DNA from 2 places in the Marinomonas sp. NPDC078689 genome. Region 1 is predicted to be linked to the other one. Evidence: predicted binding sites of a transcription regulator. Region 1 holds the regulator's gene; the other holds the start of a gene.
The links. Region 1 encodes FNR, which switches genes on or off when oxygen is low (the NO sensors DNR and NnrR bind a similar motif). Its sites were predicted from a motif close to TTGATNTANATCAA; they were not measured.
Positions count from the first base shown of each region.

Region 2: ACIGBN_RS02145 (OmpW family outer membrane protein) is a predicted target of FNR. The motif match lies at 7,750-7,763, and genes of this name have one in related genera.

Region 1 covers NZ_JBITUJ010000003.1:144,850-161,034, forward strand. The annotation lists gene ACIGBN_RS06865 (SbcC/MukB-like Walker B domain-containing protein) at 1-2,116, shown strand, start outside; gene ACIGBN_RS06870 (BolA/IbaG family iron-sulfur metabolism protein) at 2,127-2,438, shown strand; gene ACIGBN_RS06875 (STAS domain-containing protein) at 2,467-2,769, shown strand; gene ACIGBN_RS06880 (SpoIIE family protein phosphatase) at 2,782-3,924, shown strand; gene ACIGBN_RS06885 (YecA family protein) at 3,980-4,630, opposite strand; gene ACIGBN_RS06890 (RecQ family ATP-dependent DNA helicase) at 4,725-6,494, shown strand; gene ACIGBN_RS06895 (SprT family zinc-dependent metalloprotease) at 6,481-7,008, shown strand; gene ttcA (tRNA 2-thiocytidine(32) synthetase TtcA) at 7,117-7,953, shown strand; gene ACIGBN_RS06905 (YfaZ family outer membrane protein) at 7,965-8,531, shown strand; gene ACIGBN_RS06910 (adenine phosphoribosyltransferase) at 8,623-9,165, opposite strand; gene fnr (fumarate/nitrate reduction transcriptional regulator Fnr) at 9,192-9,953, opposite strand; gene hemN (oxygen-independent coproporphyrinogen III oxidase) at 9,978-11,348, opposite strand; gene ACIGBN_RS06925 (alpha/beta family hydrolase) at 11,532-12,128, shown strand; gene tusA (sulfurtransferase TusA) at 12,181-12,417, shown strand; gene ACIGBN_RS06935 (CBS domain-containing protein) at 12,521-13,114, opposite strand; gene ACIGBN_RS06940 (hypothetical protein) at 13,155-13,460, opposite strand; gene ACIGBN_RS06945 (MaoC family dehydratase) at 13,737-14,159, opposite strand; gene ACIGBN_RS06950 (HAD family hydrolase) at 14,228-14,881, shown strand; gene sppA (signal peptide peptidase SppA) at 14,878-15,891, shown strand; gene ACIGBN_RS06960 (hypothetical protein) at 16,034-16,185, shown strand, end outside.
Region 2 covers NZ_JBITUJ010000001.1:463,142-479,326, forward strand. The annotation lists gene ACIGBN_RS02110 (malate synthase G) at 1-1,313, shown strand, start outside; gene ACIGBN_RS02115 (isocitrate lyase) at 1,401-3,005, shown strand; gene ACIGBN_RS02120 (hypothetical protein) at 3,234-3,668, shown strand; gene ACIGBN_RS02125 (esterase-like activity of phytase family protein) at 3,861-5,276, shown strand; gene ACIGBN_RS02130 (hypothetical protein) at 5,428-5,556, shown strand; gene ACIGBN_RS02135 (DUF2057 family protein) at 5,874-6,557, shown strand; gene ACIGBN_RS02140 (carboxylate/amino acid/amine transporter) at 6,623-7,504, opposite strand; gene ACIGBN_RS02145 (OmpW family outer membrane protein) at 7,832-8,440, shown strand; gene ACIGBN_RS02150 (nucleoside recognition family protein) at 8,553-9,491, opposite strand; gene ACIGBN_RS02155 (HD domain-containing protein) at 9,646-10,284, shown strand; gene modC (molybdenum ABC transporter ATP-binding protein) at 10,323-11,402, opposite strand; gene modB (molybdate ABC transporter permease subunit) at 11,405-12,100, opposite strand; gene modA (molybdate ABC transporter substrate-binding protein) at 12,113-12,865, opposite strand; gene grxB (glutaredoxin 2) at 12,904-13,557, opposite strand; gene ACIGBN_RS02180 (Rieske 2Fe-2S domain-containing protein) at 13,641-13,991, opposite strand; gene ACIGBN_RS02185 (transglycosylase domain-containing protein) at 14,386-16,185, shown strand, end outside.

The sequences.
Region 1 (16,185 bases):
GTTGGACACCGAAAAGTCTCTTGTCTTTAGACAACGTTCAGAGTTGAACCGCACCATCTTGAATTTGAAAGATGAGTGTAAGCAATTAGAGTCTGACGTGTCTTCCTTGAAAGGAGGGGTTAGCCCACTTTCTCAAAACACTCGTCGCTTGATCAGCTTATTAAATGACGCCAACATCACAGCCACACCGTTAAGTCACTTAGCCGAAGTCACCGACCGCAAATGGCAAGACGCGATCGAAGGGTATTTAGGCGCTCAGCGTGAAGCCTTGATTGTTGAACCAGATGATGCGGAAGAGGCGATTCGAATTTTCCGTGCACACCGTCGCCAATTGATGGGTTGTCGAGTCATTGATACCACGCAAACTCGATTGTGGTTAAACCGCGGCAATCATAAATCTGCGCTTAAATTTATTCGCTGCAATAACGACCACGCACAAGCGTATCTGAATCGTCGATTGGGCGGTATTTTGCCGGTCGAAACAGAGCGTGAGCTATTGCGCGAAGACAGTGCAATGACCGCTGACGGCATGTTGAAATTGTCTGGGACCATTTCGACGATCCGTTTTACCTCGCACATGATGGTTGGTATTAATACCGAAGGCATGCGTGAGTCTCGCGAGCAGCAGCTTGCAACGCTAAGCGGCGAACTCATGGCCCACTTAAAAGTCGACCAGCGCTTAGAGCAAGCGGATAACTTGTTAGGCCGAGTGATAGCAAACAATCAATTTGACGTTGAGTCATTAAACAGCGCCAGCCACACAGTGACTCGCATTGCTCAAGAGTTGAGTCATGTGGAAGCAGAAATTGCCCAGCTACAACAGCACGATGATAAGGACCTTCAAGAAAAGATCGAAGGTCTAAAAGCGCGCATTTCAACGGTTGAGCTGGATCAGAAAAAATTGGACCGTGAACGTCAGCAAATTGCTGAGCAATACGGCGCCTTGAACACTCAGAAAAACCAGCTAAGTTCCGCGCTGGCCGCCCTTGACGAAGAACGTAGTCGTCTAACGTCGAGTCCTTTGTACAATGCCGAGTTCGCCAGTGAGCGTTACGCCTTGTTGGAAAGCAGCATGGTGAATGGTGCCGCTATTTACAAAGAAGCGATTAGCCGAGCCGAAAAAGCCGAAGATAAGGTGCGTAACTTCGATCAAAAAGTGCGTAAGGAAGTGGCGGATCACTATGCTAAATACCATCAAGCCAATATAGACAATGATATTCAGTTGGACTATTTAGAGTCTAAATTTGAAGAGTTCCAGCATTATGTGTCTTACCAAATTGATGTGTTAAGTGAAACAGAGTTGGCTAAATACGCGAAACGAGCGGAATTGGCGCGTCGTGAGGCGGAAGAGACCTTCCGTTCAGATTACGTTTCCAAACTGAAAGATTCCCTCGATCAAGTGGCGCACATTATTCGTGAGCTTAATCACAGCCTTAAACGTCGTCCCTTTAACCAAGAAACCTATCAGTTCCGTTATTACCCAAATGGTGACATGAAGGACATTTTGGATTTGGTTGAGCGCTTTAGTGCACAAGACCAAGCGAACGTTGGTGGGTTATTTGACCCAGAAGCGACTGGCGACCCAGAACACATTCGCGCCATTACCGCCATCCAAGAATTGATCACTGATGACGAGAAACAACAAGACCTTGCGGATTACCGTAAATTCTATAATTTCGAAGTCGACATTCTGGATGAAGAAGGCAATAAGAAAACCACCTTAAGTCAGCGTATCCAAACAGGGTCTGGTGGTGAGCACCAAATTCCTTTCTACCTTGCTATTGCGGCGGCACTGTCTACGACTTATCGCCTGCGAGAAACCCCAGAAGGCGATATTGTCGGTGGCTTCTCATTGGCGATGTTCGATGAAGCCTTTAACAAAATCGATATGGTCAAAACGTCGACTTGTATGGGCTTTATGAAAGACATTGGCTTGCAGGTTATTGCGGCGGCACCTGACGACAAACGTGCTGTTATGGCCGCCAATATGGACACGGTTATCAGTGTATGGCGTGAAGGTGGTGCTGTTTCAATTGATGTTGCTTACCCTAAAGAGAAAGGCAAGACCTTATTGAACGGCAACTCTGAGGCTGAGCCTGAACTAAGCCCGGTATAACGAGATAAGTATGAAAATTCAAAATGAAATAGAAGAGGCGATTCGTGCTGCATTCGGCATCGAATTCCTCTCTCTTGAAAACGAAAGTTACATGCACAACGTACCAGCGGGAAGTGAATCTCACTTCAAGCTGGTATTGGCCAGTGATGCCTTTTTAGGCAAAAGACTGGTGCAGCGCCATCAGCTGGTATATGGTGTTTTAACAGAACAAATGCCAAAAATACATGCGTTAGCGCTTCATTTATACACAGTAGATGAATGGCTAGAGCGCGAAAAAACAGCGCCTTTTTCACCCAAATGCCATGGAGGCGAGCGCGAGTGATGTTTTTTTATAGCGGCTCGATAAAAATATGAGTATTTCAGTTACGGTCAACAAGGCAAGTAATGCCATTGAACTATCAATACTAGGCAGCTTCGACTTTTCGTTGTTTCACGATTTTCGAGAAGCCTATTCAGGGTTCATTGGTGAACAGCACCACTTTATTGTGGATCTTAGCCAGGTAGAGTACTTAGACAGCGCTGCGCTTGGGATGCTGTTGAGTATGAAAAACGCATTAGGAGAAGGTGCGACTATTGAGCTAAAAGGTGCGAATGATTTTATTAAAAATATTTTGATGATTTCACGCTTTGATAAACGCTTTGAGATACGGTAAATAACGGATTATATGAAACTTTTATGCGTAGATAGCGAACCTGTTTATCAAGAAATTGTTTCTATATGTGCTCAAAAAGAGGACATGGAGGTCATCACGGCCTCCTCGTATGATGAAGCGATTAAATCCTATGAAGTGCACAAGCCGGATATTGTGACTCTAGAGGTTGTTCTTCAGGGGGGAAGCGGACAAGAGCTTGCCAAGAGATTGAAAGCGCTCGACCCAGAACGCTTTGTGCCCATTATTTTTCTTACCTCTCATATTTCTGATGCTGTGATGAACGCGTGCTTTAAAGCAGGGGCTGACGACTTTATTCCTAAGCCCTTTAATGAAATGCTTTTTAGCACTCGCATTAGCACCCACAAAAGACAGATCCATTTGATACAAGAAATGTATCGAAAAAATCGCGAGCTTACTTTTTATCAAGCGATGATTGAGCGCGAGCATAAGATGGCTCATCAGGTGTTGGATCACATTTTGACGCGCAGTGAGCGACCCAGTCAAAAATTGGCCATTACGCGCCTATCCGCCACCAATTTTAACGGTGATTTAGCCTTAGCCTGTACGCGATCAGACGGCGCGAGAGTTGTGTTTGTTGGGGATTTTACCGGTCACGGTTTGTCTGCTTCTATTGGCGCATTGCCGGTTGCGCAAGCGTTTTTTGACGGTGTTGACCACCATGTTGGTCTGGCGGATCTTGCTATTCAGCTGAACAGAATTCTGTTAAATATTTTGCCGGATTACATGTTTTGCGCCGCCTATATTATTTTAATAAGACCGTCTGGAGTGATTGAATATTGGGGAGGGGGTATGCCTAATGGTTATATTCGCCGCGCTGATAATTCTGTCGACTACATAGCGTCTTCTCACATGCCTTTAGGGATTCTTGGTGTCAATGAATTTGAAACGAGCATAGAAATCGCTCATATCGATGAATTGGATACCTTGGTGATCGCTTCTGATGGCATTGTTGAGTTAAAGAACGCCGATCATGAGATGTTAGGCTCAAACGCCATGGAGGCTTTGGTGGTATCGTCTTATGCGGATCAAGATTTGGCGAAAGCGCAGGAAACCATGGAGGCGCATTTGGCAGCCTTTCAAGGGAAATCTGAACAGCTTGATGACATTACCTTGGTCGCCATTCGAAAGGTATAAAAAAGCGGCCTTAGATGTGGCCGCTTTTAGAGGGTGCTTACCTTATTAGACAGGGTTAGCGCTTTTTGTTTTTCTTGTTTTTATTGCCATTTTGTTTGTTACCAGCGTGTTTTGATTTTGCCGGCGCGCGCTGTTTTTCTGGCTCTGTTCGTAGGACAAGGAAAAGATCGGTTACTACGTCTGGAATTTGTTCGATGCAAGATTGTGTGAGTTTTTCGCTCTGACGAATCTGCACAACTTCTTCGTCATCAAAAAGATCTGAAGCGACCATAATCGGCAATAAAAGCTCAGCAATGACTTCTTCTTTTTCTGACTCAAACCAATGTTGTTCGGTCATGAAAACGCCTTCCATAAAGCCTGTAGCCCATTCTTGCAGCTCACTTAGCTCTTCGGCGGATGACCCCATTTCAATTTCGCAAGGAATGACGAATTCATCTTCTGATTCAAGCTCTTTCTGGATGTCTAGTGACAAGCGACTAAGCAGTTGCAGTATCTGTTTCTGTTGCTTTTCTGTTTCGAAGTCCGGAGTGTCTTCAAAAATAACAGGAAGCCACTGTTCTTCAGAAATAGTAAAAGGACAGATTGCTAATGCGGTTAAAAAACCGTGCGCCATAACGAAGTTCTGACATTCTTCATGAACCCGATCTGACTCCAAAAACGCTTCTAGTGTGTCTAACTCAAGATCATCAAGAGGTTGGTGTGCCATTTTACAATTCCTAATACTAAATAAGTCTGCGATTTTAGCGAAAAGGGCGCTAAAAATCGATGCACAATCCCCATGGTTAAGAGATAATTCACGAATGATTCAAAAGAACACCATTCTTTCAAAATTAGGCTACCTTCAGTATCGTCCGTTACAGGAAGAAGCTATTGATGCGCTGTGCTTAGGCCAAGATGTTTTGCTTGCTGCACCGACTGGCGGCGGCAAGTCATTAGTGTATCAATCTGCTGGACTTATCAGAGAAGGGGTTGGGATTATTATTAGTCCTTTAATTGCCTTGATGTCACAACAAGTCGAAGAGCTGAGAGAAAAAGGCATCAATGCCCATTTCCTGAATGCCAATTTGCAGCCTAGTGAACACGATGATCTGGTTTGGGCATTGCGTAATAACCACATTGACCTCTTGTTCTTATCCCCTGAAAAGCTCGTACAACCCTCTGTTATGAGCTTCCTAGACAGTATGTCTATTTCTCTGTTTGCCATTGATGAAGCCCATTGTATTACGCAGTGGGGTGGCTCCTTTAGACCAGAATATGGGCAACTTGGACAGCTTAGACAGCGTTTTCCTGATGTGCCTATTATTGCGTTAACCGGTACGGTCGATGAGGCAACCATTCGGGTTATTCAAACCTCGTTAGAAATGACCAATAGCCTAGTGTTAAAGGGCAGCTTTGACCGAAAAAACATCGAAATTCAAATTGCTCAGAAAAGAAAATCCAAGCTACAAGTCCTGTATTTTCTGCACAATGAAATGGCAGGTGAAAGTGGCATCATTTATTGTCGTTCCCGCAAGAAAACAGAACAACTCGCAAACTGGTTAAATCAACTTGGTTTGCCAAGCTTGGCGTATCATGCGGCTATGAGCGACAGGGACAGACAGCTTAGCCATAAACGATTCTCGACGGAAAAGGGATTGATCATGGTGGCCACCACCGCTTATGGAATGGGCATTGATATTGCTTATATTCGATTTGTCGTGCATGTGGATTTACCAGACAGCCCCGAGGCTTACTTTCAAGAAATAGGCCGCGCAGGGCGCGATGGCAAGCCCGCCAAAGCCTTGTTGCTTTACGGCTTACAAGACATGCTTAATGCTCAGCAATTTAGCGCCTTTCAGGATCACGAAGATGGGGATAAATCGGCACGACTGAGTGCGTTTTTCAAAGTCATTGAAGGTCGAGGCTGTCGCCGTAAAAACTTGCTCAATCATTTTGGCGAGGCGTCTGATAACTGTGGTCATTGTGATCGCTGCTTGCATCCTTCGTCAGAACAAAACACCACGGTCGCCAGTCAGAAATTGCTGTCATTAATTTATCACACCAAAGGGATTCGCCCTTTTTCTGTGCTGATACAGGTATTATTAGGGAAAAGAACTAAAGGTGTGAGTGCGATACAGGGGGAGCGACTGTCATTATTTGGCAAAGGTAAGGAACTTAATGAGGCGCAATGGAAAGCGGTGATTCGTCATTTAATTGCCTTCAATTATATCGAGGTTCATCAAGCTCAGGTGTTTTGTGTTCACCTAAAAGAAAAAGCCCGCAGCGTATTGAAATCACAAGCACAAATTTTGTTGGCACAAGAGAAGTATTACCCAACATTAGACAGCGAAGAGAGCATTAAAGAAACGGCCACTTGGCATAAGTTAAAGAGTTGGAAGCTATCCCAAGGCAGTGACATATTAAGCGACAATCAGCTGAGAAAGGTTTACCAACACAAACCTAATTCTATTGCTTCACTAAGTCGGCTAACGGGTTTGTCAAAAGAGTCTGTGGCGGCTTTCGCAGCATCATTGCTGCCATTGCTGCATGACATCGAAGAGAGAAAGGAACAGGATTATGCTTGCGAGTAGGCAACAGCAACCCCCTCTTGATCTAGACGATAGCGCGTCACTGGCGGCACAAATTCAGCACAAAGTGACCTTGTGTATGCAGCAAGCGGATGTTTTCTTTGGTAAACATTTTGACCCGCCAAGCTGTAATTTAAAGCAGAGAGGGCGGGCTGCTGGTACCGCGCATCTGCATAAAAATGAGGTGCGCTTTAACCTTTTTATGCTGCAGCAAAATACCGCGCTTTTTCTGGAGACAGTGGTACCCCATGAAGTCGCGCATATCATTGTTTACCAAATTTATGGTCATGAAGTTCGCCCCCATGGTAAAGAGTGGCAAGCTGTGATGAAAAAGGTGTTTCATCTTGAGCCAAACCGAACCCATAACTTTGAGGTTCCCTTACCAAAAAAAGCCTTCCGCTATCAATGCCAGTGCCAAATCCATACTTTCACAGCCCATCGTCATAACCGAGCGAAGAAGGGCACCGAATACATTTGCAAGCTGTGTCGCTCTCCACTTTATTTCTTGAAAGAATAATTAATGAGAGGTTTGTGACCTCCATGGGGTAAGAGCAGATGTTTTTTAATGCGACTGGGAGGACTGTATAGTAAGATAGTCGCATTTCGTTTTATACACGTGTGGATCATGGATTTTACTAGCAAACCCAAAGAAAAAGCCGAGCTTAACAAGCTCCAAAAACGCTTACGCAGACAAACAGGTCAGGCCATCGCAGACTTCAATATGATTGAAGAGGGTGATAAGGTAATGGTGTGTTTGTCTGGCGGTAAAGACTCATACACAATGCTTGAAATTCTTCGTAATTTACAAGCCAGTGCACCGATTAATTTCGAACTCGTTGCGGTCAATTTAGACCAAAAGCAACCCGGCTTTCCTGAGCATATTTTACCGGCTTATTTAGAAGAGCAAGGGGTGGATTTCCATATATTGGAACGCGATACCTACAGTATCGTTAAAGAAATTGTTCCTGAAGGAAAGACCACATGCGGCTTATGCTCACGTTTAAGACGAGGTTCCCTGTACGGATTTGCAGAAGAAATTGGCGCCACTAAGATTGCCCTGGGTCACCACAGAGATGACATCTTAGAAACCCTCTTTTTAAATATGTTTTTTGGTGGTAAGTTAAAATCAATGCCACCAAAGTTGCTTAGCGATGATGGCAAGCATGTGGTTATTCGTCCTTTGGCTTATTGCAAAGAGAAGGACATCGAAGCCTTTGCTACCGCAAAGTCTTACCCAATTATTCCTTGTAATTTGTGTGGTTCCCAGCAGAACCTGCAAAGACAAGTGGTAAAAGATATGCTTCAGCAATGGGATAAAGAGTACCCAGGTCGTACGGATATTATGTTTACAGCAATGCAGAATGTCGTTCCTTCTCACCTTGCTGATACTGAGTTATTCGACTTTAAAGAATTAAAGCAATCAGAAGATGCTTTCAACAAGTTAAACATCATCTCAATATAGGATTAATGGAAATGAATCTAACGAATAAGGCCTTACTGCTAACAGCGGGTATTTTAAGTTCATCCATGGTGTTGGCGTCTAACGCAGGCGTGAGCTTAACCAATGATTTAGCTAAAGCTGATGTGAGCCTAGACATGGGGCCTTTCGCCTTGACGGCTGGCGGCACGCACGATTCTGATGATGACACTTCTTCAGCTTATGTTGGCTTAAACATTCAAGACACAGACACCAGCGGCCCATTGCAGATTGGTCTTGGGGTTCGTGTGTATGCGCTGGATAACAACCTGAATGGCAGAAACGATGATGTGGCGGTTGCTGCAGCATTGGGTGGTTGGTACCGTTACACCTTCCCAATGGCAAATCGCTTAAGCGTTTATGGCTCAGCGTATTACTCTCCTGAAGTCTTGTCTGTGTCTCGTTTGGATCACATGTACACTTATGACGTTCGTGGTGAATACATGACCACTCAAAACACACGTGTTTACATTGGCTACGGCAGCACAGTGTCTGTTTATACCAATGATGAGCGTCGCGAAACAAGCGATGGTCTTAGCGTTGGTGCTTCCGTCGCATTCTAAGAATAGACTGGGTTAAGCATAAAAAAAGGTGGTCATATTGACCACCTTTTTTGTTTCTGCTGCCCCTGCTAATTAGGGGCAGAAGTGTGTATTACTCGCCTGCAAATGCGCAAAGACTGAAAATAGGGATCTCATTATCGCGTAACTTTTGGCTGCCCCCAAGATCAGGCAGATCAATAATAGCGGCGACTTCTTTGATTTCTGCTCCTTGGCTAGTAAGCAGTTCAATGGCAGCAAATAGGGTGCCACCGGTTGCAATCAAATCATCAAACAGCAACACATGATCGCCTTCTTTAACCGCGTTTTCTTGAATCTCAAGCTCTGCTGAACCGTATTCCAAATCATAGCTCTGAGAAATGGTTTTGCCCGGTAGCTTACCTTTTTTTCGAATCAAAATAAGTGGCTTTTGCAGTTCATAAGCTAATACAGCTGCAATCAAAAAGCCTCGAGCATCAATACAGGCAATGTGTGTGATATCGCTTGCGATATAGCGATGCACGTAAGCATCCACCACCATGCGCATGCCTTTCGGGTCGCTAAAGATAGGAGTGATATCGCGGAAACTGATGCCAGCTTTTGGCCAGTCTTCAACAGTGCGAATTAATGACTTAACGTAAAAATCGTCGTAAAGCATAAAGGGAAAGAGCCTTAATTTGTGAATCAAATATCGGCTATTCTAGCACAATCGTCCGCTATCCCTACCAACTTTTGCATCTCGCTCAGGTTGATGATTGAAATCTCTTTGCCGTCTACCTCGATCAGCTCATTTTTCTGAAAACGAGTCATCACTCGGCTAACCGTTTCAACCGCCAAGCCTAAATAGTTACCTACTTCGCCGCGAGACATGGCCAATCTAAATGAAGTGGCTGAATAACCGCGCTTTTTAAAGCGGTTGGAAAGGTTCAATAAGAAAGAGGCGACTTTTTCGTCGGCATTCTTTTTACCCAGTAAGACCATCATTTGTTGGTCATCGCTGATTTTTCGGCTCATCACCCTAAACAATTGATGTTTCAGAGAAGGGATTTGCGATGTTAGGTTCTCAAGGTGGCTAAACGGAATTTCACACACAGTCGTGGTTTCCAGCGCTTTCGCTGTAATCGGGTAGCTATTGTTATCAATGCCACTCAAGCCAACCAGCTCACTTGGGCAATAGAACCCTGTGATTTGCTCTTCACCAGAAGCCGTGATGTTAAATGTTTTTAGTGTCCCAGTACGAACTGCAAACACTGAATCAAACGCTTGTCCTTGATGAAATAGAATCTCACCTTTTTTAAGAGGGCGCTTCCTTTCAATGATCTGATCCAGTCTATTTATATCTTCATCAGCCAAAGCAATAGGCAGACATAATGCACTTAGACTACAGTTCTGACATTGCGAAGTAAGTTTACTGTTAAATCTTGATGGTGCGGTTGAGATTGACATAAATGTTTCCCTGACTGTAATTTATTATATAACTTTAGAGTATTTGATAGCGCTGTCTAGATACTGATCAAACACCATGCACACGCAACGAATCAAAAGGCGTCCTCGCTCTGTTACCCTAATATGAGTATGTTCCTTAAGGTGATCGATTTCAACAATTCCATCTTTTTCCAGTTGTTCTAATTGTTCTAATTCTTGGGAAAAATACTGGTCAAATTGAATTGAAAAGGCTTTCTCAATAGACTCGCTACGCAATTCAAATTGGCTAATTAAAGTCATAATAACTTGATGACGAATACGGTCATCTTGATGACTTATATAGCCTTTCATAATGGCCAACTGACCATTTTCAATGCTGTTTTGATAAAGCGATAAATCCGTGTGGTTTTGAATGTATACGCCTTTTAAGTGGCTAATGGCCGACACACCAAATGCAATCAAATCGGTTTCTGCGTGGGTGGTGTAGCCTTGGAAATTACGCTGTAATTGGCCTTTTTCTTGCGCCACTTTCAAACTGTCGTTTGGCTTGGCAAAATGATCCATGCCAATGTATTCATAACCCGCCTCAGTTAATGTCTCAATGGACAGCTTTAATAAGTTTAATTTTAATTCTGGAGACGGCAAGTCTTGGTCTAGTATTCGGCGCTGTGAGCGAAATCGATCCGGTAGATGAGCGTAGTTAAAGACGGAAATTCGGTCTGGGTTTAACTCAATTACTTTCTCTAATGTCTCTTTAAAGCCTGCAATTGTTTGCTTTGGCAAGCCATAAATAAGATCAAAGTTGATCGAAGAAATGCCCAGCTTTCTGGCGTCTTCAACCAAGTCGCTGACCATTTTAATTGGCTGCACTCTGTGAATAGCAAGCTGTACTTCTTGATCGAAATCTTGCACGCCAATACTGATACGGTTAATGCCATTTTTTACCAGTAATTGCATTTTTGACGAGGTGATTTCTCGTGGGTCAATTTCGATGCTGTAATCTTGGCTGCCATCTTGCACTAGGGTGAATTGTTGATTTATCGCGGCAAATAATTGCTCTAGATGCTGCTCAGAAAGAAACGTTGGAGTCCCGCCGCCAAAGTGCAACTGGGTAACAGGTCTATGTTGATCAATCATCAGGCTCCGTAAACGCATTTCCTCTTCGAGTAATTCTACGTACTCAGCGCCTTTATCATACTGCTTGGTAACCACCTTATTACAAGCGCAGTAATAACAAAGATGCGCGCAAAAAGGGATGTGAAAGTACAAACTGATAGGGCCTTGATTTGGCACTAGCATTTTGTCAATTAAAGCAATTTTACTGATGGCATTATCAAATTGTGGTGCTGTTGGGTAAGAGGTATAGCGGGGCCCAGATAAGTTGTATTTGGTGATAAGCGATTGATCCCAAAGCATGGTGTCTTCCTATTAAATTTTCTAATGCGAAGTTTACTCTTAGCCTCAGGGTGGCTTCATGATATAGATCAAAACTTGCTTCTAGTAAGTGTACGAAATCCTATGCAAGGCTTGTCTATCCGCCTCTTCAAAGGAGCTTGGGAATCTGCTCTAATGACTTTTTTATTTTGGTGCCTGATTTATATGTTAAAACTTCCTCTCTATTTGGCGCACGGGGCTGGTGCGGGCCATCAATCGAGCGACTTTTTGCGCGCTTTTGCCGATACTTTGACCCAGCAACACGCAAGACCAGTGGTCCCTGTTACATTTGATTATATGAAAGAGCAAGAACGGACCGGAAAAAGGCGTCCTCCTTCTAAATTCGTCAGTTTAGTGCCTGAATTTGCCGCGCAAATTGACACTGAGAAAGCCCTGATTGTGGCGGGTAAGTCGATGGGGGGGCGAGTGGCCACCCAGCTTTCAGAGCAAGAAAATGTTAAAGCGATTGTCTGTTTGGGGTTTCCCTTTCATCCGCCAGGAAAGCCTGAAAAACACAGGTTGGCCTTTTTGGATGCGGTGAGTGTGCCTTGTTTAATCATACAGGGCACAAGAGACCCTTTTGGCAAGCCTGAGTGGGTCAATGAGCAAACACTTAATGAGAAGGTTGAAGTTCAATGGTTTGAGGGAGCCGATCATGATTTCAAAACATTAAAAAAGCAGAAACTAAGCACAGATGAGGTTATTGATAATATTTCGGCGTCTATTGAGGCCTGGTTAGCGCGTCATGGATTGGACTACTAGCCAGTGCGTTTTATAATGCGCCCCATAAACAACGACAAAGAGTGAGTCGATAATGGAACACCAAGCTGAATTGGACGCTACTGGGTTGTTATGCCCTGAACCTGTGATGATGCTGCATGTCGAGATGCGCAAATTGGCAGAAAAAAACATTTTAAAAGTGATTGCAACAGACCCTTCAACAACTCGAGATATCCCTAAGTTCTGTAACTTTTTAGGTCATACTTTGCTTGAGCAAGTGCAAGAGGGTGATACTTACTTTTATTGGATTCAAAAGAAAGCAAGCCAATAGGGCTTAAAAAGTCTGTCTTGATAGCAAGGATTTAACCCCAAAAAAAGCTCATGCCTCTGAATCGTGGCATGAGCTTTTTAGGTTTTCAGGGTGTCTATTAGGGTTAGGCTACCTGCAATTTGCTTGGCGCGTGTACTTCACCCAATAAAGCGATTTTATAAATATTGCGGAAACTTGAAAAGGTAACATCGATGTCCAATTTTAATTGGCGCGCAATGTCGCTTGAAGAAATCAATCCACGAATCGTTTTGTTGTTCTCATCAATAACAAGAAGGTGCTGTAGCTCATTGGTTTTTTGGCTGTACAACAATGATTCAATGTCGGCATTTTTCAATGAGTTGTAAGACAGCGCCAATAGCGTTTCTTTTGGACGCATTAGGTCAGCAACCAAAAGTTCAGAGCGAGTAAAACCTTTTGCGACTTGCTTGATGAAAGCTTCTTCAGACAGGTCTTCTAACCCTACCACACCGACAAATGCGTTGTTGGCGTCTACCACTACTTTCATGCGAACGTGCTCTTTTCTCATTAAGCGAACCAATTCGTCAGCACGAGTACTAGACTCAATAACACGAGGCGCCGCGGTTTTAAAATCTGTGAATACGCTTAATGCAGGAGAATATAGGTTGATATTCTCGATGGTTACAGGCCAAGTTAATGCATTAACGTCTTTAGTAGAAACATAAGTAAGTGTTTTCATGATAGTTCTCCAAAAATAGATAAAAAAGTAAATTGGTGAGTTATATCAAGAAAACAGGAGGGGCCCTTGGTTTGATTCTATCAGAAGGTGATGTGCTAATAGGATGACGGTAAAATGAAAACAGCTTGTTGTCTTTTTTAGTCGGCACTACTAATGAAAGGTATAATGCGACATAGCTGTCATCTATTGGGTCAACATCTAAATCAGGAATGGCGGCTTCACAGCATATCTGCCCAGTCGCTGGCACCCAGCGCTGTTTACTTTCTTCTTGTGCGTTCGCGCGTTGAGACAGGCTCAACAAAGACGATGCGATAACGACAAGAATGATAAGTAGATGGAAGTTCATAAAACGCCTTAACTCATGATTTATATCATTAAATATATTCTTCTCCGGAAATAAATCCAGCGTTTTTTGATACATGTCGCGTATTTACACTATCCAATATCTTTTTTTGGGATCTCGTTCACTATAAGGACGAAACAGGGACCTTTGCAGACCAGTTTTAAAGCATTAGTAAGTGATGTGTGAGGGCGCTACATATATAAGAACCGCTTGCGCCGTCTTTAAATAAAAAAGCACAGAAAATCTGTGCTTTATATTAAAGGAACGATAAGCGCTTAACTATTCGCCCGCAGGTACCATAACAATGGCTTCGCCTGTTACTACGGCTTTGCCTTCGCATTCACATACGGTTTTTAACGTCACACGACGGCGGCGCTCATTAATCTCAGTCACTGTGATTCTGGTCACGACTTCTTGACCCAGAAAAACAGGCGCACGGAATTTCAAGTTTTGCTCCAGGTATATGCAACCAGGTCCTGGTAATTGCGTACCTATCGCGGCAGAAATAAAGCCAGCAGACAACATGCCATGGGCTATTTGCTTACCAAAAGACGTCGTTGCTGCGTATTGTGCATCGAGATGAACAGGGTTGGAGTCGCCTGTGACAGCCGCAAAGGTATGAACATCATCCTCTGTTACTATCTTGCGGTATTCGATGCTTTGATCGATGAATAATTGCTCTAAAGTGAAACCAGAAGTCATTGCTAATCCTTATCTTACATTTTTTCGCTATGTTACACTCTTGGCGCACCATTCTTAAGAGGTATTGCATGGTTAAGTTAGTGATTTTTGATTGGGATGGCACTCTTTTCGATTCCATTGCAGGAATTTGCAACAGTATGTTAGAAGCGGGGGCTCGCGTTGATGCGCCTAAAAGACATTTCGATGACATCAAGAACATCATAGGTTTGTCTCTAGATACGGCCGTTCAAACCGTGTGGCCAGAACTGGATGACGCTCACCGAACTAGATTGACCGAGCATTATAAGCAGATTTACGTCGATCAAGACCAAACACCACCAAACGCTTACGATGGCGTTTTTGAGTTACTTGAAACATTACGCCAATCAGGTTTGGCCCTAGCTGTGGCCACCGGAAAAACTCGACGCGGTTTAAATCGAGTGATGGGGCTAACCAAAACCAACGATTTTTTTACCACTTCTCGCTGTGCAGACGAGGCGCTTTCTAAGCCGCACCCTTTGATGCTGGAACAGATATTAGAAGAGCTCGAACTTACTCCCGATGACGCCATCATGATCGGCGATACTGAATACGATTTGAACATGGCCACAAACGCAGGAATGCGCAGTGTCGGCGTCACCTATGGCGCCCATCATCAAGAGAGATTGCAGGCCTGTAACCCCCATGCCATCATTAATGATATTAGGCAGCTAACATCAATTTTAGGATTAACAAAGCAATGAGTTGGACCGAAGAGCAAGACAAGCAAAATGCCCAAGACGCAGAACAAAATCCCGCGACAACACCAGATCCAGCGAATCAAGAAAAAGACAGCGATTCGAGACTCTGGCAGCTGTTGGAAAAAACACTGAATGATACTGTGGTTGAAAAGCGTCGAGCACGCCGCTGGAAAATCTTTTTCCGTTTTACCGGTTTACTCTTTGTGCTGGCTTTGATTGGCGCAGCACTAAGCCAGATGTCATTTGATACAACCCAATTAAATAAAGACACGGTTGCGGTTATTCCAATGCGAGGCGTAATTGGCAGCGGCGCAGAAATTGACGCATCTGAATATGTCGGCTTGTTGGATGAGGCGTACCGAAGCCATAACTTAACCGGCGTTGTGATTGAAATGAATAGCCCAGGTGGCAGTCCTGTTCATTCGGGCATTATCTATGACGCCATTCGCCAAAAAGAAGCGCTTTACCCTAATGTCCCAGTCATTGTGGTGGTTGAAGACATGGCGGCCTCTGGCGGTTATTACATTGCGTCGGCGGCAAATGAAATTTACGCGGACAAAGCCAGTTTAGTAGGTTCCATTGGGGTTATTTCATCAGGCTGGGATGCCAGCAAGTTAATGGAGAAAATTGGTGTTGAGCGCCGCACGTTCACCGCAGGGCGAAATAAAGACTTCCTTGATCCTTTTGTGCCTATGAGTAAAGAGGGGAAAGAGAAATGGCAAGCGGTATTAGATGAAACGCATCAGCAATTCATTCATGCGGTAGAAGTGGGTCGAGGCGACCGATTAAAAATCACAGATGATGTTTTCTCAGGAATGATCTTTACCGGCGTTCAAGCTCAGAAAATTGGATTGATTGATGGTTTATCCAGTGCGCATGACTTGTTAAAGACTCGTTTCCCGAATTCAACTCCAGTGGTCTATGCCCCTGAGCGCGATCCATGGGAAAAAGTCGCGAAAGAATTTGGCGTGCAATTCGCGGCTAAGATACTCAGCACAGTGACGCTGCAATAATTTACTAAGCAAGATTGCTATCGTCATCAAAGCCTCTGTCAAACAGGGGCTTTTTTATTCACGGCATTGAGATAAACTGTTTTAATGATAAAAAAGATAATATAATGACTTAATTGATTATTGTATAAGAAGGTGTTTCGTTATGGCTCGTAAAGCAAATATTGCAAGAGAAGAGATTCATCAGGCTTGTTGGGATCTATTGGAGCAAAACCATTTCCCGAACATCCCAAGAATAGCCGACTATTTTCTTAAGAAAGACGGCCGCCATGCATCGAATACCACCTTGCTGAATGC
Region 2 (16,185 bases), on a different contig from region 1:
TGATGCAAGGCACCTTGGAAACAAGCTTTGAAAAAGACGGTGAAACCCACACACGCAGGATGAATCCAGATCGTATTTTTTCTGACTTAGACGGTGAGGTGTATCGAGTTTCAGGTCGTTCTTTGATGTTGATTCGAAATGTCGGGCATTTGATGGAATCGGATTTGATCCAAGATTCAAAGGGAGATTTTGTACCAGAAGGCATCATAGATGCCGTGGTAACTGCCCTGATTGGTGCCTTGGATTTGCAGCGTGAAACAGGCCTTAGCAATAGCCGCACCGGCAGCATTTACATTGTAAAACCGAAAATGCACGGACCCGAAGAAGTGGCTTTTAGTTGCGAGTTGTTTGCCCGTGTTGAGCAACTTTTGGGTTTGGCGAAGAACACATTGAAGATTGGCATTATGGATGAAGAGCGCCGTACAACGCTGAATCTAAAAGAGTGTATTCGCATGGCGCAAGAACGTGTGGTGTTTATTAACACCGGCTTCTTAGATCGTACCGGTGACGAAATACACACCAGTATGCAGGCCGGGGCGTTTTTGCCCAAAGATCAGATTAAACAGCAAGTGTGGATAGACGCGTACGAGAATCGCAATGTCGATGTTGGCTTGCAGTGCGGTTTGCAAGGTCGAGCACAGATAGGCAAAGGCATGTGGGCGATGCCAGATGAGATGGCGATGATGATGAAAACCAAAATCGCACACCCTCAAGCCGGCGCTAATACCGCTTGGGTACCGTCGCCAACTGCGGCAACACTGCACGCTCTGCATTATCACCAAGTTGATGTGTTTGCTGAGCAAGAGTGCATCAAACAGCGGACGCCAGTGACCTTTACGGATTTGCTGCGAATTCCCATTATTCAACCGGGGCAGGCCTTGTCTGCCGAGATTATTCAACGCGAAATTGAGAACAATGTTCAAGGGTTGTTGGGGTATGTCGTGCGCTGGGTTGAAGCGGGCGTTGGTTGCTCAAAAGTGCCCGATATTAACAATACGGCGCTCATGGAAGACCGCGCGACATTGCGTATTTCTAGCCAGCATTTGGCGAATTGGTTACTGCACGGCATTTGTAATAAAAGCCAGGTGATGGATGTGATGGAACGCATGGCCAAGGTAGTGGATGAACAAAATAAAACCACCGCAGGCTATCAGCCAATGGCGCCAGAAGGCAAGACCGCGAGTGAGCAGGCAAGTTTCGCTTTCAAGGCCGCACAGGATTTGATTTTCAACGGTGTTGAGCAGCCAAGCGGTTACACCGAGCCGCTTTTGCATACCTACCGAGTAAGGGCAAAAGCCGCTGCGAAGCAGTAGTGTACAAAGATGAATTTGATTGATTTAAACGATGTTGGCAGTCGCCAAAGAGACTAAAAACCTAACCCTAAATAAGAGAGCTTAACCATGCAAACTTACAAAAACAAAACTCAGCAGGCAGCACAAACTATTCAGCAACAAGGCACATGGGGGGCGATTAACCCTGAAAATGTGGCCAGAATGCAATTGCAGAATCGTTTTACCAGTGGTTTAGACATTGCAAAATACACGGCTAAGATCATGCGTGAAGACATGGCAAGTTACGATAAAGACGCGGCCAATTACACTCAGTCTTTGGGGTGCTGGCATGGTTTTATCGGCCAACAAAAAATGATCTCTATTAAGAAGCACTTTGGTACGACGCGCAGTCGTTACCTGTATCTATCTGGTTGGATGGTGGCGGCCATGCGTTCTGAATTTGGGCCTTTACCTGATCAGTCTATGCATGAAAAAACGTCTGTGCCGGCCTTGATCGAAGAGCTTTATACCTTTTTGAAGCAAGCGGATGCTCGTGAGCTACAGCATTTATTTAAAGAAATGGACGAGGCTCGTGCCGCCGGTGATCAGGTGCGTGAGCAGGCGGCGCAAACGCAAATTGATAATTTTGAAACCCATGTAGTGCCTATTATCGCCGATATAGATGCAGGTTTTGGTAATGAAGAAGCGACCTACTTGCTAGCGAAAAAAATGATCGAAGCGGGCGCATGTTGTATTCAGATCGAGAATCAGGTGTCTGATGCCAAACAGTGTGGTCACCAAGATGGCAAGGTAACCGTGCCTCATGAGGACTTCTTAGCGAAAATTAACGCGGTACGCTATGCCTTTATGGAGTTGGGCGTTGACGATGGTGTGATCGTTGCTCGTACGGATTCATTAGGGGCAGGCTTAACGCAAAAAATCCCAGTGTCTCGTGAGCCAGGTGATTTGGCGGATCAATACAATGCCTACCTAGATGGGGAAGAAGTGAACTCATTGGCTGACATGCAATCGGGTGATATGGCGATTAAACAAGGCGATCGTTTGATCAAACCGACCCGTTTGCCAAATGGTTTAGTACGCTTTAAAGCGGATACTGGTGCAGATCGTGTGGTATTGGATTGTATTACGTCGTTGCAAAATGGTGCGGATCTGTTGTGGATCGAAACGGAAAAGCCTCATATCGGCCAAATAGCTGAGTTGGTAAACCGTATCCGTGATGTCGTGCCTAATGCCAAATTGGTTTACAACAACAGCCCATCGTTTAACTGGACGTTAAACTTCCGTCAGCAAGTATTTGATGCTTGGTTGGAAGAAGGTAAAAACACGGCCGATTACCAGCGTGATCAGTTGATGTCTTCTCAATACGATGGCACAGAATTGGCGGATGAAGCGGATGAGCGTATTCGTTGCTTCCAAAGAGACGCCGCGCAGCAAGCGGGTATTTTCCATCATTTGATTACCTTGCCGACTTACCATACCGCGGCCTTGTCTACTGACAATTTAGCGAAAGACTACTTTGGCGAGCAAGGCATGTTGGGTTACGTGAAAGAAGTGCAGCGCAAAGAAATTCGTCAAGGTCTGGCCTGTGTGAAGCATCAGGACATGTCTGGCTCAAACATAGGCGATGACCATAAAGAGTACTTCTCTGGTGCACAAGCGCTAAAAGCATCAGGCAAAGACAATACGATGAATCAGTTCGCCGTATCTTCTTAAGGAAATCTTAAGAAGCTGAGTTCTGTAAAGAGATCTTAGAATGATGTTGTTCTAAAAAGATCCTAATAAAGAGTTTCCTTAATAGACCTTTGTAAGGCCAGCAATGATGTGATTGCTGGCCTTTTTTTGTCTATTAAATAGTTTAATTCGAATGTCTTTAATACTTTGTTTGCCTTTCCTCTTTAAGCTACTTAGCATTGCGCCTATCTGTTTTATAGGAGCAATGTGGTGGACGTAACACAGAATAGATTGAAAACAGCGACCATTGTCTCAGCCATTACTATGGTGCTGACAGGCTGCTCTTTATTCTCAAACAATGGATACCAAGGTGGCGATCATCGTGGCGGTGGGCCTACGGGGCCATTAACGGGCACGGAAATAGCTAACAAAATAGACCCTGAAGACCTAAAAGCCGAGCAAGACGAAAACGCCCCTTATGTTGGCGGTGATCATCGTGGTGGAGGCCCAACGGGACCTTTATCTGGTGTAGCAACCGACAGCGCAGCGAGCTCTGAGGAAAAAGCGACTCAAACCTCTTCTATTGCAGAAAACTCGGCGAGCGTGGAACAAAGCAGTGATCTTCAAGAAAGCTCAGAAACTGGCGCAGACGAAGAAGTGTACTTAGGCGGAGATCATAGGGGCGGCGGTTCTGTGGTGCCTTGATCGAGTCAATGGTGCAGCATTGTCTAATAAAAAACCTGAGCGTTGGGCAACCATACTCAGGTTTTTTTATGGAAGTTAGGACACCTTGTTAGGCGATGACATAGTGTGTTCATTAAAGTGTCATCGATTCTGTGTATTTTGATGGGATAGCAATTAACCGTCTACGATGTTCGCATTTGAAGGATACACAAGATGAAATATAACGCTTTGCTCGTCGGCTTAGTGTCCGCTGGTGTGTTAGCTGGTTGCACTAGCACAATGACAAAAACAGCCGATACGAGTTTTACCACGTCTTTTCCACAAGAGGGCAGTCCGCTGCCTTATCGGGTTTTACGCAACGACTTATTGGATGCAAGAAGCGGTAAAGTATTTGACATTCGTAACGGTGGCTACGGTTCGGCAATGACAGGGAACCCTCATCATGCCAATCAGTTTTATGCGTTAACAGATCGTGGCCCAAATGCCGCTTTTACTGGTGATCTAGGGAAAGGAAAGATGTTCCCTGTAGCGGATTACACGCCTCGTATTGGTTTGTTTGAAGTGATGCCAAATGGCGTGATTAAGCAGCGTAAAGATATCCTATTGAAACGCCCAGACGGTACCTTGATAAGCGGTTTGCCCAATTCATCCGCGTTAGGCGGAACGGGAGAAACGCCATACGATGCCAAAGGCAATGCCATCTTGGAGAACCCCAACAAGCCATACAATAAAGTCAGCAATCCCATTAAGTTGGATGATTACGGTCTTGATGGGGAAGGGTTGGTTGCGCTAAAAGATGGCACCTTTTGGGTGAGTGATGAATATGGCCCACACATAGTTCATTTCGATGCTAATGGCGTTGAAATGGGTCGTATAAACGCCTTTAAAAACGACAGCAGGGACCGTTTCCATTTGCCTGCAGTATTCCAATATCGTCGCGCGAACCGTGGTATGGAAGGTTTAGCCATTACACCAGATGAAAAGACGCTGGTGGGCATTATGCAATCGACTTTAGCGAATCCGAATAAAGCCGCGCAAAAAGGGGATTTAACGCGTCTGGTCAGTATTCGATTAGACAATGGCCAATCTGAGCAGTATTTGTATCGCCAAGAGAAAAAGCAAAATTCGAACTCTGAGCTAGCCGCGCTCAACAGTCATGAGTTTTTAGTGGATGAACGTGATGGTGGTTTTTTACTTGGCGGATTAGATGGCGACGCTAACCCGAATGTTCAAAAGCATATTTACCGCATCGACCTTACGACAGGCACACCATTGTCTAGCGTCCCTTTATCGTCTTCTATTACACGTGACCCTCGCCATGGGTTGATGATAGACGGATTGACCCTAGAGCAATTTGTAGAGAAAAAAGGCTGGGCAGCATTGGCCGAAAAAGGCATGAAACCGGTTGAGAAAACCTTGGTGGTAGATGTGGTGAAAGCCGTGAATTACCCACACGATAAAATGGAAGGCCTATGGGTGATTGATTCACACCATTTGGGCATTTTAAACGATGACGACTTTGCGACCTGGTCTACAAAAGGTAAGTTAGAGCAAAAATACCTTGATAAACAGCAAGTGGATGGCAACCGCCTGTACATAATTGATACCGACTTGTTTGCTACAGAGTAGGCTTGTTCTCTGATTTTGAGAACTTTTGTCAGAAATTTTGCGTTTTTTAGTGATCATTGAGGATACCGTGAGACAATTTGCTTGGTCTTATTTACGGCTAGCCTCAAGAAGCTTTAGACTCGTCTTTATTATTGGTGAAGAGGAGCTTTTTATGAAATCAGCAAAACGAATGATGAAAGCGATGGTGTTAGCGTCCTTGTTAGTCGGGTTAACCGCGTGTGTGTTTATGCCGCATGGACATCATGGCGGTGGGCACGGTGGTCGAGTACATAGCCGGTAATCAAAAAAAGCGCAGCGGCGCTTTTTTTTGTGTCTAGGGTTTGGGGTTATTCGTATTCGACCTTTATGATTTAATAGATTGTTTTTTATCAAGAAAAATGGACAAATCAGTATTAATTACGCGCCAAAACAGAAGAAAATCCTCAACTATTTTTAGCTTTATGGTAGATTGAAGCAATACAACAGAGTTCGGACCATTATTCGAATAATAACATCACTTAAGATAGATTTGTGGTCGGCACAAATCGCGCTTTTAGGGAGCCAAATATGCGTTTTAAGCACACTAGACTTTTAGCTAGCTCGATTCTACTTGGAGCTATGACAACTCATGCGATGGCCGCAGAATTTAAAGTCCCAGTTTCATACGAAATTATGTACGTTGACCTTAAAGACACCAGTAAATTTGGTTCTGATTTTGATATTAAACTTGATAAAGGTCATCACCAAGTTGTTGTTCGTTATAACCAAAACATCCGCAATAGCGACGATTTGAATCTATACAGATCAGAGCCTATCATCATCGATTTTGATGTAGAGCAAGACACCAAGCTTGAGCTTAAAGCGCCTTTTATCCGCAAAGATCAACAAGCATCGGACTACGCAGACAAACCTACCTTTACTATTGTAGATGCAAAAACTGGCAGCAAATATGATTACACAGATCAGATGCTACCGATGAAACCGGGCTTTCAACCAACACGAAATTACCTAGAAGAAATTAAAGTCTTCACAGGTGTGAAAGCCGCGAATGCCGCGAGCTCTGCAGCGACTTACGCACCAACACCACCACCAAAAGAAGTGGCTGAAACCAATGAGTTCCAGATGATGCAGTTCTGGTTTAATAAATCTGACGCGGCAACGCGCAAAGATTTCCGCATCTGGATGGTAGATAATACGCATCAACCAAAAGCGAAAAACACACAATTTGAAATGCTGACATTCTGGTTCAATAAAGCCACGCCAACTGAGCGTAAAGCCTTCCAAGTTTGGTTAGTTCAGTAATTTTGTAGCCTTATAGATGTAAAAAAACCTGCCAGAGAGCAGGTTTTTTTTCGTTTGGAGATTATTTATACCGCTTTGACGGATGTTTGTGTTACTCGACTTTTAGTAAATTGCTTATTAATCCATAGGGCAAAAAGCATGATTGCGCCGCCAATTGAAAGACGTATTAGGTCAGCGTCACGATTCCAAAATATCAGGTTGACTAGGATGCCGGCAGGTATGAGCAGATTGTTAGAAATAGCAAGAGTACCAATGTTCACCAGTGTTGCGCCGCGATTCCAAGCAAAATATCCCACCCCAGAAGCAATAATACCAAGGTAGGTTAATATGCCCCACTGTAATGGTGTTGTTGGTAATTTATCTAAGTCTCCTAGTAACAAAAAGCATGGCGTAACGACTATTAATGCGCCAATAAAGAACCAGCCAAATATGGCTCTTTGGGGCAAATCGATGGTGCTTTTTGCCATTATCCGTTTATAACCCACTTGACCAACAGCAAAGCAAATATTGGCACCTTGGACAATCAGAAAGCCTTTGATAAAGCCTTCATCCACACCTTGGTAGCGAATAGCGACAGCGCCTAAGACAGCAACGCCAGCACTAAAAATAAAGCCTGGGTTAAATTGTTTAGCGAATAGACCATTGATCAATGTCACATAGATAGGCGTCAAAACACTAAAGAGTAATACTTCTGGCACGGATAGATATAAAAAGGATTGGTAATAAAAGCCATACATAATGCCCAATTGAAAGGCACCACATAGCATCAGTAACAAGGCGGTTTTAGCTTCTATTTGACGCCATTTTAAGAAGGGTAAAAAGACGAGAGTGGCGAGGGCGACGCGCATTAATACCGAGAACCAAGCATCCACTTGCCCCGCTAGGTAAACGCCGATCAGGCTAAATGAGAATGCCCATAAAAAAGTGACGGCAATAAGTATTGACATGGTTAAATTCCAGAAAGTTCATCAAAAGTGACGCTAAGTTTAACGACTTTGATAATTTTGGTAAATCTGTTTACCAAAAATAAAATTCAGGTTTACTAATGTGGTTTTTTTAGCAGTGTCATTGTTTAGCCGTATAAAACCATAATGGTGATGGGGTGAGTAACGAGTTAGGACGGCTAAAGAGTTGTTTTTTATTGATCTAGATTCAGGTTTTGTTGTGCTTGTCGGCTTGCCTCCGGAAAACCTTGATCTAGATTAAGATTTATTCTCATCAGACTTGTTACCTTGCTGGTCATTGATATTTCGTTTGACCAAAAAAGGAATCTGATGATGAAAGCATTTATCCCTGTTGCCCTTGTTTCTGCTCTTTGCTCTTCTGTTGTGCTTGCTCATAATGAAGGCGATTTTTTCGTCCGTGGTGGTGCCGCGATTGTGATGCCGAATGAGAGCAGTGATGACGTTGGTGGTAATGAGCTGAAAATTGATGACGACACTCAATTAGCGGCGACCTTTACTTACATGGCAACAGACAATATTGGTGTTGAGCTGTTGTTAGCGACCCCTTTTACTCATGACGTTAAGCTTGACGGTGATAAAGTTGCCGAGGTGTCTCAATTGCCACCGTCTTTGATGGTGCAATATTATTTTGCTCAAGCGAACAGCAAAATTCGCCCTTATGTTGGTGCTGGTGTGAATTACACTTTTTTCTTTGATGAAAAAGGCAAAGGGGCTTTGTCTGGAACAGATGTTAGCGTAGATGACTCAATGGGTTGGACGGTTCAAGCAGGGGTGGATGCAAAATTTGCAGAAAACTGGTTTGCGAATGCGTCAATTTGGTACATGGACATTGATACCGATGTACGTACTGCCATAGGAACTATCCATACAGAAATTGACCCTGTCTCCGTTATGCTCGGTGTGGGTTACACCTTTTAAAATGTGATGTGTTAAACCACTAAAGCGCCCCTGTATTGATGTGTCATCATGCAGGGGCGTTTTGCATTGTCTGGAAAAAGTGTCTGGCAAAACGTGTTTATAAAGGCGCGGTTTAGAAAATGATTAAGTGCAATACGCCGCGTAATAGCATGCCGATCAGGCCGCCGTATATGGCCACACGCATCACTTTGTTAATGCGTGTTCCGGCGGCAGCGAAAATAGCAATGCCTGCGATATCAAGAGGATTGGTCGCAAATCCAGCCATGCGATTAAGTTCTGTAACGCTAATGGCACCTTGTTTGACTAAGTCGATGGTGATGCCAACGTAAGCGGTGCCACCTGCGATAAATTTGGTGACGAGTGGTAAAACACTGGCTTCAGGCAAATGGATTAGGCTAAGTGCTGGGGCTAGAAGAGGCGCTAAATAGTCAATGACATGGAGAGCTTTGAGTAAATTGACAAAAAAGATCGCAATAATCAGCATAGGAATCATGCCGAGCGCCAAGCGCATACCTTCTTGTCCACCGTCAGACAAAATCTGTAAGACGCTCTTTTTCCCTTCATAATGAGCGGGGGCGGTATTGTCTTCATCGGTGACTTCTCTACTATCCCAACTTTTTGTGAACAGGTAATAGGTGACGGCCGCCGCGGCTAACCCACCCACAAACGAAGTCGCGATTAAAATACCGACATTAAGCCCGACAGCGGCTAATGGAAACGCCGCGTTGGCTTGTGACATGGCGAGTACCATCGCGATGGTGGCTGCCAAGTGACGCTCGTTGGTGCCGTTCTTATCCATTAAGGACAAGGTTGCGATGGGCGCGGCAAAACTTACGAAGGTGATTTTTAACGCGGCAAAAACGCCGAGTCCAGGAATACCAAATAGACGAGTAACTGGTGCAATTTTATCGCATAGCCAACTTAAAACACCTTTAGCATCAAGCAGTTTCATAATGGCGAGCATGATAACCATCATGGGCAATAAAATGTACAAGGCCATATCAAGTCCCGCTTTACCGGAGACGAGTACAAGAGAAATAAACTGGTCCATCAAGTGTTCCTGTTGATAGTAAAAAACAGCAATAGAGCGGCAATGTATAGAAAAAACGCGCTAAATAGAAGGCTTGCTTTGTTTTGATCGTTCTTAAACTTCGCCTTGAATACGAGTATGATGCGCAACACCCAACGCAAAAAGAGAATGATTTATGTCTGATACTTGGCTCATGGCATACGAACACAAGTGCCGTGATTTTATCGAGCAAGCCAGCATAGCAGATGTCGCCCATGATATTCACCACATAGAGCGAGTGGTTCGCGTCGCCAAAAAATTGGCGCTAGAAGAAGCGGCAGAGTGGGCGATTGTTGTGCCAGCGGCTTGGTTGCACGATTGCTTTTCTGTGCCGAAGAACCATCCAGATAGAGCCAAAGCGTCAACCATAGCGGCCGATAAGGCGGTTGAGTTCTTATCTGATATTGGCTATCCGTCGCAATATCATGCAGCGATTCACCATGCGATACGCGCCCATAGTTTTAGTGCCAATGTGTCCCCTGAAACGCTAGAAGCTAAAATAGTACAAGATGCCGACCGTCTTGATGCGTTAGGTGCGATTGGCGTGGCGCGTTGCATGCAAGTGAGTGGCGCGCTTGGGCGTCGTTTGTATTCTTTACACGATCCTTTTTGTGAGCAGCGTCAAGCGGACGATGTCACTTTCAGTATTGATCATTTTTATAAAAAACTCTTTCACATTGCTGACACCCTAAATACGAGCGCGGCGCGAAAAGAGGGCAAATCAAGAGAAAACTTCATGCGCGATTTTCTACGCCAGCTGGCTGAAGAAATCTAATAAAGCCTCTCTCTTCGGCTACCCTTGACGCAATATGGTCAGCGTAACACCGCCGCAGATTTGATTTGCGCGATGACGGCCTGACCTTGGTGTAAATTTAAGCGTTGGGCGGACAAGGCGGTAATGTTGGCCAGAATAGGCGTGTTTCCTGCGAGCATTCTGACCATCATAGTGCTTGAGTCTTGCGGGTCTTTGATCAGTTCATCGATCAATACCGGTAAGCGATTTAAAATACTTGAATTGTCTGCATGGGAAAGTGAGATGCTGACGTCTCTTGATTGCACTCTTAAGCGTACAGTGTCGCCTATTTTTTCACGGCCTTGTTTGACCATCATCTGATGATTGTCAAAGTGTAAGGTCGATAGCCCCCATTCATCATTCTGTTCAATAACCGTGCCTGAGATAAGCACACTGGTGTCTTGACCTTGAGCTAGCGCCGTGGGGGATTGTCCAAGTACGGCTTGGGTTGCGCCTTGCTCGATGACTTTTCCATTTTCTAAAATAACCAGATGATCGGCTAGGCGAATGACCTCATCGATAGAGTGGCTAATGTATAGAATGGGAATTTGCACGCGGTGACATAAAGCTTCCAGATAAGGGAGTATGTCCTGTTTTAAAGAATCATCTAAAGCGGACAGAGGCTCGTCCATTAGCAATAATTTCGGCTGGATTAATAGCGCACGCGCGATGGCGATACGTTGACGTTCCCCTCCCGACAATTGATTTGGGTATTTTGCTAGCAGTGGCTGCAGACCCATTAAGGCGATGACATCCGCATAATCAATGATGGTGCGCTTGGCGTCGGCTCTTTTTATCGCAAAGTCGAGGTTTCCCTTAGCGGTTAGATGAGGGAATAAGCTGGCTTCTTGAAAAACATAACCTATCGGGCGTTTGTGGGCAGGGAGCCAGTTTGTTGTGCTTTGCCAGCGTTCACCGTTTAGGCTGATGTCGCTGTTTTCGCTTCTTTCTAAGCCCGCAATACAGCGCAGAAGTGTTGTTTTACCTGAGCCTGAGCGACCAAATAACGCCGTCACTCCTTGGTTTGGTAAATCTAGATTAACCGATAAAGAAAAATCGTCAGAATGCTGTTTGGTTAGGCGTATTGTCAAATCAGTCATTATTAATAAGGCCCAAAATGAGGGGTGCTTTTAGTGCGTTTTTGCAGCGAATAAAGCAGCGCTAAAACACAAAAAGCAAAGGCCACCATAAGCAAGGAGAGGAGATGGGCTTGGCCGTATTCTAGCGCTTCTACATGGTCGTAAATCTGCACAGAAAGCACGCGTGTTTCCCCTTCGATATTACCGCCAATCATCAAAATAACGCCAAATTCCCCTACGGTGTGGGCAAAGCCCAGCACCGCCGCGCTAAGGTAACCGGGTTTTGCCAGAGGAAGCGCGACGTGGATAAAACGGTCCCAAGGGGAAGCTCGTAATGTGGCTGCGACTTCTAATGGACGTTGACCCATGGCTGAGAATGCATTTTGAATGGGTTGCACCACAAAGGGCAAAGAATAAATCATGGAAGCGACAACTAAGCCACTAAAGCTAAAGGGCAGGGGCGACAGCCCGAGCGAGTCTAGCGCTGAGCCGAGCGTACCATCAGGGCCTAGAAAAAGCAGTAAATAAAACCCTAGTACGGTGGGCGGCAACACCAATGGCATAGCGACAATGGCGTTGATCGGCGCTTTTAACCAAGATTGCGTACGCGCCAGCCACCAAGCAATCGGTGTGCTTATGATTAATAACAAACTGGTGACCAATACCGCAAGCTTCAGCGTTAGCCAAATTGCTTCTAGGTCACCTGGGCTTAATGACATGCTAAAAAGCCTTTATTGTGGCGTTGTCTGGTAGCCAAAGCTGGCAATTTTTTGCTGGATATCAGCGCGCATTAAAAAGGCTAAAAAGGCGTTGGCGACTTCTTTTTGATGAGAGCTTGACAGTACCACAGCGGACTGTTTGATGGCGCTGTGATAGGAATTAGGCACTTTCCAATAGTGGCCTTTTACGTCACCAGCAAGCACTTGGGATAAGGCAACAAAGCCCACATCGGCATTTTTACTGTAGGTAAATTGATAGGTTTGCCCAATATTTTCCCCTTGCACCAGTTTGCTTTTCAGCTTAGACCAGAGCGCCAGTTTGGTGAGCGTTTCTTTTGCCGCTTTACCATAAGGCGCCAATTTAGGGTTCGCAATGGCGATTTTTCGAGCCTCTAGTAGGGTCTTGTCTACGGGTTCTACTGATTTAAGGCTGGCTGACCAAAGAGCAAGCGCCCCTTTTGCGTAAATGATTTGGCTGCTTTCTAGCGCTAAGCCTTTTTCAATCAGCTTGTCGGGTTTGGCTTGGTCGGCAGAAAGAAAAACGTCAAAAGGCGCGCCGTGTTGAATTTGTGCAAAGAACTTACCCGATGAGCCAAAGGAAAGTTGTATTTTGTGTCCTGTTTCTTGTTCGAAAATAGGCGCCAGTTTTTGAATTGGCGACGTGAAATTTGACGCTACCGCTAGGCGTAAAGGTTCGGCAAAAGCGATGCCAGTAAAAGCGATAAAGCCGCCTAGGGTAATGATTTTCAGCAGCGATGTGAACACAGTGCCGTTCTTTTTGATTAAAGCATGGAGCATAGTTATTAAATCTCAAAGTCAGTGTAGGTGTGGATGGACGTGATACGGGACACCTCTTCCAAATAGCGCTGAATAGGTTCAGGGAAGAGCAGTCCAGAAACCATAGTAAGGCTTCTTAATATAGGAAACAGGAGTATATCATCCCAACTGATGGTGTTGTTATGATCCGAAGGCAGAGACAGTGGTGACAATGCGTTTAAGGCTTGTTCCACTTGCTTTTTGTATTTAGAAGAGTCTAGTAAGGCGTTTTCAAAGCTTTGTTGAAGGTCTTTCTCTTTTTTCGATTGGAAATGATCTCGGGCACTTTGAGTGGCAAATTCAGGCAGTCCCAAGAGTATGATTCTAGGAAACACCAAGCAGCGAATGGCTTGTTCAACCTCCTTCAATGGGGATGGCTGATTGATGCTATTCGCCTCGCCTCGGATGATTTTACGGGGGTCGCCGATGGTGTCTAAATGCTTGGCAATCAGGAGGTTATCAGACAGGGTAGTGCCGTCAGAATGTTCGAGAATAGGGGCTTTTTTGGCGTTTGTTAATGTCAGACAGGTTTCTTCATCGTCATTTAGCAGATACACCTTCTCATGAGGGATCTCTTTGTAGTTTGCGATCATGTCGACACGGACGCAAAATGGACAGTGATGGTATTGGTAAAGTTTCATCGAGTTCTCCGAATGCTATAACAACATTGTTATTCAGAAGCCCTGACGAGAAATATTCGCTGACCCTAGTGAGGGTAAGTTCGTTAGGCTACTGCCGCGCTGCTTTCACCAATGAGCAGATAAAAATTGCCTTTTTCAACGCCCAGTGTTGCGCGTTTTAAGGCTTTTCCTTGGCAAGGCCCTGCAATGCATTGACCATCTGTTGGCGTGAAAAGAGCGCCATGATGGTGGCATTTTAGATAATCCCCTTCTTCATCCAGAAAAGGCTCTGCTGAGCAGTTTAAAGACCGCTTTTGATGGGGGCAGCGATTCTCGTAAGCAAACAGCTCGCCTTTTTGTTTCACTATGACAAAATCGGTCCGATCAGTTTGGAAGTGCAGGGTACTGCCTTCAGATAAATGTTGGGCATTTGGAATAAGGTGTTTATCAAACATGACAGGACCACATGGTAGTAGGCAAAGAAAAGGTCGAATTCCAGCGCAAGCGCTGTGCGGCTGGCTTTTTCACAGGACGATGTAAATGCTCAAACAAAACCGTATTCATGGCGATCGAACTCTTCGTTTGTATAAGTTTAATTGCTGGTGTGGCCTTATTGAGCCATCTTTTTATTGTCATGGTTAAATGTTCCTTTATCCATTGCAATAGACTACTAATGAAAGTGTCAGATTGTTATGGGTCTTGTCAATATAAAGCAGGTTAATTGGTGGAATTTTGTCGATGATCTGAATAATAAACAATAGTTTGTGAATCGTTATTGCGAGCCAGAGATAAGCTCCTTATACTCCTCAAATGGCTAATAAAACCCCCTCAAAATCTCCACGTAAGTCGATGACTTCAAAAACGAAAAAGAAACCAAAAGGCAAAGCAAAGCGCTCCTTTTTTGGCAAACTCTGGCGCTTCATTTTTAAATGGGGGCTGATTATTGCTTTGTTAGGAAGTCTACCTTTTGCTGGTTGGGTCTGGTGGCTTGATCAAAAAGTGGTGGCTCGCTTTGAAGGCCAGAAATGGCAAGTGCCTTCTGAAGTCTACAGTGCGCCCATTTACCTCAAAAGTGGCGCGCCTTGGAAAAAAGCCGACCTCGAAGCGCTGTTGCAAGAAACGGGTTATCGTTTTGGGCGTAACAGCCAAAAAGTAGGCTGGGCGGCTCGGAGTCGCACCAAAGTCAGTGCTCATTTGCGCTCCTATGTCGATTATTCCGGTTATCACCCTAGTGAACGTCGTATATTTTCTTTCGAGGATGGAAAGTTATCGATCCATTCGCTCAATGGTGACCTGGTTGCGCAAGCAAGCATCGAGCCTCAGCGCATTGGTTTTTTATACGGCGGTAACACCGAGCGTCGGGAAATTCTTTCCTATGAGGACATCCCTCAACCGCTGATTGATATTCTTACTACGGTAGAAGACCGAGATTTTTATCATCACTGGGGGATTTCTCCTACTGGGATTGCGCGTGCCGCTTGGGTTAATGCCACTCACGGTTCCAGACGTCAAGGTGGCTCAACGTTAACGCAGCAGCTGGTTAAGAACATGTTTCTTAGCTCAGAGCGAACCTATACTCGTAAGCTGACCGAAGTGGTGATGAGTCTGTTGTTGGAATATCACTATTCGAAACAGGCGATCATTACCGCTTATATGAATGAAGTGTATTTGGCCCAGGTCGGTAGTGAAGGCTTACATGGTTTTGCCGCAGCCAGTCAGCATTTCTTTGGACGTCCGTTAAAAGAGCTAAATATCGATGAGTTTGCGCTGCTAGTCGGCATGGTTAAGGGGCCTTCTATATACAATCCTGAGCGCCACCCTAAACGGGCATTGGCGCGTCGTAACACGGTATTGGCGGTACTCAAAGACCAAGGTCGTTTGACTAACTCTGATTATCATGTGCTGGTGAAGCAGCCGATTCGCCTTGCGGATAAACACAAAGAACGCTCTGTTTACGGCGACTATTTAGACCTGGTGTCGATGCAATTGTCCCGTGACTTTGACCAGAAAACACTCGCCACAGAAAATCTACGCATTTACACAGGGGTGGATATTAGGGCGCAGCAAGCGGCCAGCCAAGCGATGCGTCGCCAAGTTGGGGCGATTAGCCGCAGTCGCAAATTAAAAGGGCTGCAAGGGGCCATGGTGGTAACAGACCGAACGAATGGCCAAGTGCGTGCTATTGTGGGCTCAAGTGATAAGTATTATTCCGGCTTTAACCGTGCTCTTGGGGCGGTGCGACCGATAGGATCTTTGGTGAAACCGCCACTCTATATGTCCGCCTTGGCGACAGGGAAATTCACCTGGTGGTCGCCCATCGAAGACAAGCGCATAAGGTTTGATATAGCGGGGAAAATTTGGGCGCCAGAGAATTATGATCGCACGACTCATGGGGTCGTGCATCTTTATGAAGCCATGGCGAAATCCTATAACTTGGCGACCATTAACTTGGCGCAACAGGTAGGTTTTGACCGCGTTGGTGACACATTAAGACAGCTGGGCGTGAAACGACCATTTACCATGCATCCGGCGATGGCGTTGGGGGCCTTGGAGCTTTCTCCGTTCGAAGTGGCTAGATTGTATCAACCGATTGCCTCGCGTGGACAAAGTAGCGAGCTGGGCGTGGTGTTGGCGGTGATGGACCAAAAA